DNA from 2 places in the Nocardia sp. NPDC049149 genome. Region 1 is predicted to be linked to the other one. Evidence: predicted binding sites of a transcription regulator. Region 1 holds the regulator's gene; the other holds the start of a gene.
What was found. The regulator HspR, encoded in region 1, represses chaperone genes until heat shock. The targets are predictions, from matches to a motif close to ANNTGAGTNNNNNNNACTCANNT.

Region 1 (3,411 bases):
AGCGGGCGACAGGTAGCGCCACATCCGCGGCCGGGACGGGATCTGCACGCTGATGTACTGGCCTGCGGCGTACTGCATCGGCTGATCGAGTTGCAACCGCACCACGGTCAGATTGCGTAGCACCGCACGGCGTTCCACCACGGTCCCGGTCCAGGCCGCCGGCGTCGTTTCCTTCTCCGCGGCCCCGATCATGGTCTCCCCGATGATCTTCAGGCCGTCGTCCCAGGCTTTGTCGACCTCGTCGGTCCACATCTCGGTGCCCGCGTAGTTGCGCATCGCGGCCTTCAGCGAGACCGCGACCGCCGTGTAATGCGCAGGCTGCACACCGTATTTGCGATGGTCACGCCCGAGTTGCGCAAGGAACGGTAGGAGCTTGTTCGGCTCCTCGAGCCGGTCCAATGCGTAGGAGATGGCTTTGACCAGGCGATCTCGCTGTGCGTCCATGGCTGCTGGAAAGAAATCGCGGACTTGGGGGTAGTCGGTGAATAGGATCGAGTAGAACGATCTCGCTAATTTCTCCGGCCCCCCTTCCTCCGCAGCAACCGCCTTGAACGTAGTTCTGATCAAAGCGACAGTCCGCGAATCCATTTGTGTCACAACCCCATTTCGCACTCGAACACAAACCGTGCCGGCGAGTGAGGTGCTGCGGGACACTCGTCAGCAGCCGTTGCCGAGAAGTGTAGGCGAGGTTAGCCAGGAGTGGAATCCTCCGTTTAAACAACAAGCCTGTAATTCCCTCAAAACGAGGGCCCTCAGCGCGAAACGCCGACGAAACAGACTGTAAGACGGTAAAAATCGGTGAAATCAGTCGCAAGAACACTGATTTTGCAAGACTCGTTCTGAAACTCTCACGCCACCAAGGGCTCTGGAGCGACCACGGGGCAACATTCCATGATCGCAAGCGGACTCCGCCGGACAATCGACAGCGATCACGCAGCAGGGGCGCGCAACAAAATATGACAAGTCAGCAGTCCAGAAAAGCGGCCGCGGTAAGTGTTGTCACACACTAAGTATCGGCATACCGTCAGCAACCGTGCCGAACGGTCTGCTGGAGACGACTTCGGGCCCCCGATCTCGGATCATGATCAACAATGCCGAGGCCAGGGGCCCGAGGAATAGCCAGCAGTATTCAATGATGTTGCGCGAGTGCCGATGGCTCACATATTCCGGCGATTGCGCGGTTGCCAGACCACCAGCGCGGTGCTGCGCTGCGGCGGGGAAAGATCGGGCCGATAGCCCGCCCGCATCCGGTCCAGCTCGGCCGACAGCTCGGCAACCCGCTGCTGCAGTTCCTCGACCTGATTGGTGAGTTCGATGATGCGCTTGATGCCCGCCAGGTTGACGCCCTCGTCCTGAGACAGCCGCTGCACCTCGCGCAGCAGCTCAACGTCCCTGGTCGAGTAGCGTCGCCCGCCGCCCGAAGTGCGTTGTGGCGTAACCAGTCCCAGTCGGTCATAGGTGCGCAGCGTCTGCGCGTGCATGCCCGCGAGTTGGGCCGCCACCGAGATCATGAAGAACTCGGCACGCGACTGCTTCGGATCATTGGACATCAAGCACCTGCCCATCCTGCCCGTGGATCGAATCCGCTGGCCTTCTCCGCCTCCGCATAGCGTCGCAGCGCGTCGGCGGCATTGTCATCCAACTTCTGTGGCACCGCGACCTTGACGGTGACCAGCAGGTCACCGGCGCCGCCGCCGCGCTTGGGCACGCCGCGACCGCGCACCCGCAGGATGCGGCCGTCCGCAGTGCCAGGCGGCACCTTGACGCCGACGCGCCCCTCCAGGGTAGGCACGGAAACCGTTGTCCCGAGCACTAATTCGCTGTAACTGACCGGCAGCACCAGGGTCAGGTCATCGCCGTTACGGCCGAAGACCTTGTCCTGGCTGACGTGCACGCTGACGAACAGGTCGCCCGACGGCGCGCCACGCAGGCCCGCTTCACCCTGACCGGCCAGCCGAATCCGCTGTCCGTCACTGACGCCCGGCGGAATCCGCACGGTGATGGTGCGCGTGCGGTTCTGGATGCCGCTGCCGTGGCAGTCGACACACGGGTCGTCGATGATCGAGCCGGTGCCCCGGCAGTCATCGCACGGCTCGCTGAAGCCGAACGCGCCCTGGTTGCGGCTGATGATGCCGGTGCCGTTGCAGTTCGGGCAGACCCGAGGGCTGGTGCCCGGTTTCGCGCCGCTGCCGTGGCAGGTGGTGCACGGCGACGGACTGGTCATCCGCAGCGGAACGGTGACGCCCTGCGCGGCCTCCCGGAAACCGAGGGTCGTCTCGGTCTCCACGTCGGCCCCGCGCCGCGGGCGGCTCGCGGTGCGCGTGCCTCCCCGGTTGAACAGTCCACCGAGCAGGTCACCGAGGCCACCGTCGCCGGCATTGGCGCCGCCGAAGATGTCACCGATGTTGAAGTCCTGCGAAAAGCCGCCGCCCGCACCGGGGGTGAAGCCGCCGCCACGCGGATATCCGCCACCCGCGAACAGCTTTCGGGTGTCGTCATATTCCTTGCGCTTGGCCGGATCCGACAGCACCGCGTGCGCTTCGCTGACGGTCTTGAACCGCTCCTCGGCCTTGGCGTCGCCGGGGTTGGCGTCCGGATGCAAGTCGCGAGCGAGCTTGCGGTACGCCTTCTTGATCTCGTCTTGCGAGGCGCTGGAGGAGACACCCAGCTCCTTGTAGAAGTCCTTTTCGATCCACTCCCGCTGACTCACCGGATATCTCCTCCTCTCGCAGTATTAGTGTTTGTTCGCGCCGGCATCAGCATCCGATGCCTCTGGCTGGGCCGCACCCGCCTGCTCGGCCGGCTTCCGCTCGTCGCCGACCAGGTCGGCCACGCCATCGGTTACCCCGACGAGCGCGTGCCGAAGCACCCGATCGCCGAACCGATAGCCCTTGCGCATGACGATGCCGATCACCGGATCGTGCCCGGAGCCCTCGTGCTGCACGGCCTCGTGCAGCGTCGGGTCGAAAGGCTCACCCGCCGAACCGAATTCCTCCAGCCCCTGCTTCTGCAGCGCGGCGGCCAGCTTGTCGGCCACCGACTTCAGCGGACCGGAATCCAGGTCACCGTGTGCCCGTGCCCGATCGAGATCGTCGAGCACGCCGAGCAATTCGGTGACGACGGCGGCCTTGGCGGTGTCGATCGCGGTCTTGCGGTCGCGTTCGACCCGACGCCGGTAGTTGGCGTACTCCGCGGTCAGTCGCTGCAGGTCCGCGGTGCGCTCGGCCAACTCGACACTCGCGGTGTCGGCAGGCGCCGCCACCGCGGCGTCGGCACCGTTCCCGGCATCGGGCCCCGCGGCGGCGTCAGCCGCCGCAGGGTCCCTGATCTCGCCGGTCTCCGGATCGATCTTGCGATTGTCCACGAAGGTGATCGGCTCTTGTTCGGAGTTGCTCACTTCTTCTCCGTGTC
Region 2 (3,411 bases), 400 kb from region 1:
CGGCGGGTTCGCGACCTATCACCAGGCGCGCGACGATCGCAACGCGCGGCTGGAAGAACTGCGCAAACGCTGGGACGAAGAGCGGGTCAAACTGCGTGCGCTGGTCTTGCGGCTGCGGGAGAAGGCGAAGTTCAACGACGGCGTCGCGGCCCGCTATCAGGCGGCCCAAACCAGGCTCGCGAAGTTCGAAGAGGCAGGTCCGCCGGAAGCAGTTCCGTTGCGGCAGAACGTGTCTGTGCGCCTGCACGGTGGCCGCACCGGCAAGCGCGCCCTGGTCTGCACCGACCTCGAGCTCACTGGTTTGATGCGTCCCTTCACCACCGAGATCTGGTACGGCGACCGCCTCGCGGTCCTCGGCTCCAACGGCTCAGGCAAGTCGCACTTCCTGCGTCTACTCGCGGCGGGTGGCACCGACCCGGACACCGAACATCGTCCCATCCAGGCGCTCGACCTCGCCCCCGTGCCGCACACCGGCACCGCGACCCTCGGCGCCCGCGTCCGGCCCGGCTACTTCGCCCAAACCCATTCGCGCCCAGACCTTTCCGGCAACACACTGCTGGAAATCCTGCATCTGGGCAACGAGCACCGCGACGGCATGGGCCGGGAGGCGGCGAGCCGCGTCCTCGACCGTTACGGCTTGGCCCGCGCCGCCGAGCAGCGCTACGACGATCTCTCCGGCGGCCAGCAGGCCCGCCTGCAGATCCTGCTACTCGAGCTCTCCGGCGTCACCATGCTCCTGCTCGACGAACCCACCGACAACCTCGACCTGCACTCCGCCGACGCGCTGGAACAGGCACTGGCCGAATTCGCGGGCACCGTCATCGCGGTCACCCACGACCGCTGGTTCGCCAAGGCCTTCGACCGCTTTCTCGTTTTCGGCTCCGACGGCAACGTCTACGAGAGCGAAACGCCGGTATGGACCGAAGCCCGAGTAGAACGCGCCCGCTGAGTTCTGGCGTAACTATTCAGTAGCTCGGCGCACAGTGCGTCTGTCTGATTCCGTGCGCAGAACGTGGTGTTCGTCACGAGATCGCTGTATCTGATCAGGCGAAGTTCGCAGTACCGTGTCACTGCCATACGGAAGTAACTCAGCTGTCGAACGAGGTAGGGCCATGGTCAAGCGGATACGTGCACTTGCCGTCATATTGCTGGCCACCGTGGCCTGCCTGGCGGTGGCGCCCGCCGCGGGTGCTGATGAATCCGGCGCGGGCTCTTCGGCTGCCGGCGCGTTGCAGGCCGACGGCCGGTGCGTCATAGACCGCGCCAACCCCGCCGTCACGGTCGACTCGTTGCGGTTCCACTGCACAACCGCACAGGCAGACGCGCTCTTTCTCGCTGCGGCACCGGGCGAACGACCGCAGGGCCGCCAACGTTTCTGGGTCCTGCCCGCAGTCCACGTCCTCGGAGCGCCCATCCCCTACCCCTTCGGCCGGGCGTGGGCGGCATCGGAAGGCGTTCTCGGCGACTCCCTGACCTTCGCCCCCGGCCCCGGCAAACGGGACTGGTGCTACAAGAACTACCGCGTCGGCGGCCAAGACACCGGCGGGCCGGTCGTCCCCGGCCGCTCCTACGCCGACAACAAACCGTCCTGGACCATCGACTTCTCCGCCGACTTCGTCGGTGTCCCGATCAGCTACCACGAGTTCCGCCAGATCGCCCCCGGCGTCTGGCTCGGCTGGTCCTACTTCCTCCAGGGATGGAACCCCAGCCCAGACCTCCCCATCCACGGCAGCTACGTCATCACCGAGTAGCGGCCCTTCGACTCGTCGGCACCGTCGATGAAGGTCAACTTCTTCGCCCTCAGCGAACGGTGGGTGGATGCGGAACAAAGCAGGTGGGGGTGGGGTTGAGTTGGTATCGCTCAACTTTTGGAAGGGTCGAACTCGTGACTACACCTCAGAACTTGCCGGTGCTGTTCCTGACCGATCCGATCGTGCTGCCGGGCATGGTCGTGCCCATCGAACTGGACGAATCGGCGCAGGCCGCCATCGACGCCGCGCGCGCCGCGAAGACCGAGGCCGTGCTGCTCGCGCCGCGGCTGACCGAGGGCTATGCCTCCTACGGCGTGGTCGCCACCATCGAACAGGTCGGACGGATGCGCGGCGGCGCACCGGCGGCCGTGCTGAAGGCCGAGCGGCGCGCCAAGATCGGCCACGGGGTCACCGGCCCCGGCGCCGCCCTGTGGGTGGAGGCCGAGCCGGTCGAGACACCCGCGGCGGACGGCAGGACGAAAGAGCTTGCCGCCGAATACAAGAAGCTTGTCGTCTCGGTGCTGCAGCGCCGCGAGGCCTGGCAGATCATCGATGCGGTCAACCAGCTGACCGATCCGTCGGCGATCGCCGACACTGCGGGGTATGCCCCGTACCTGTCGAACGAGCAGAAGCGAGAACTGCTCGAAACCCCCGACGTCGTCCAGCGGCTGCAGACCCTGATCGAGTGGACCAAGGACCACATCGCGGAGGCCGAGGTCACCGAGAAGATCAGCGACGACGTGCGCGAGGGCCTGGAGAAGAGCCAGCGCGAGTTCCTGCTGCGCCAGCAGCTCAACGCGATTCGCAAGGAACTCGGCGAGGACGAGCCGGACGGCGCCGACGACTACCGCACCAGGATCGAGCAGGCCGATCTGCCGGAGAAGGTGCGCGAGGAGGCGCTGCGCGAGGTCGGCCGGTTGGAGCGGGCCAGCGATCAGAGCCCGGAATCCGGCTGGATCCGGACCTGGCTCGACACCGTGCTCGAACTGCCCTGGACGGTGAAAACCACCGACAGCACCGATGTTTCGGCGGCGCGCGCGGTGCTCGACGCCGATCACCACGGCTTGGACGAGGTGAAGGACCGCATGGTCGAGTACCTGGCGGTGCGGTCCCGGCGGGCCGCGCGTGGCCTCGAGGTGGTCGGCGGCCGCGGCTCCGGCGCGGTGCTCGCGCTGGTCGGTCCGCCCGGCGTCGGCAAGACCTCGCTCGGTGAGTCGGTGGCGCGCGCCATGGGCCGCAAGTTCGTCCGGGTCGCCCTCGGCGGCGTGCGCGACGAGGCCGAGATCCGTGGTCACCGGCGTACCTATGTCGGCGCGCTGCCCGGCCGGATCGTCCGCGCCATCAAGGAGGCGGGTTCGATGAATCCCGTTGTCCTGCTGGACGAGATCGACAAAGTCGGCTCGGATTTCCGCGGCGATCCCGCGGCCGCGCTGCTCGAGGTGCTCGATCCGGCGCAGAACCACACGTTCCGCGACCACTACCTGGATCTGGATCTCGACCTGTCGGATGTGCTGTTCATCGCCACCGCGAACGTGATGGAGACCATCCCCGGCCCGCTGCTGGACCGGATGGAATTGATCACCGTCGACGGCTACACCGAGGACGACAAGGTCGCCATCGCTCGCGACTTCCTGGTGCCGAGGCAGCTGGAACGCAACGC

Region 2: the regulator HspR is predicted to act here: its motif matches at 1,845-1,867, upstream of lon (endopeptidase La).

Annotation. Positions count from the first base shown of each region.
Region 1 covers NZ_JBICTD010000001.1:481,468-484,878, forward strand. Annotated here, with positions in the region: gene ACGFNJ_RS02380 (globin domain-containing protein) at 1-588, opposite strand, end outside; gene ACGFNJ_RS02385 (heat shock protein transcriptional repressor HspR) at 1,158-1,550, opposite strand; gene dnaJ (molecular chaperone DnaJ) at 1,550-2,710, opposite strand; gene grpE (nucleotide exchange factor GrpE) at 2,735-3,397, opposite strand; gene dnaK (molecular chaperone DnaK) at 3,394-3,411, opposite strand, start outside.
Region 2 covers NZ_JBICTD010000001.1:885,836-889,246, reverse strand. Annotated here, with positions in the region: gene ACGFNJ_RS04220 (ATP-binding cassette domain-containing protein) at 1-949, shown strand, start outside; gene ACGFNJ_RS04215 (hypothetical protein) at 1,113-1,751, shown strand; gene lon (endopeptidase La) at 1,946-3,411, shown strand, end outside.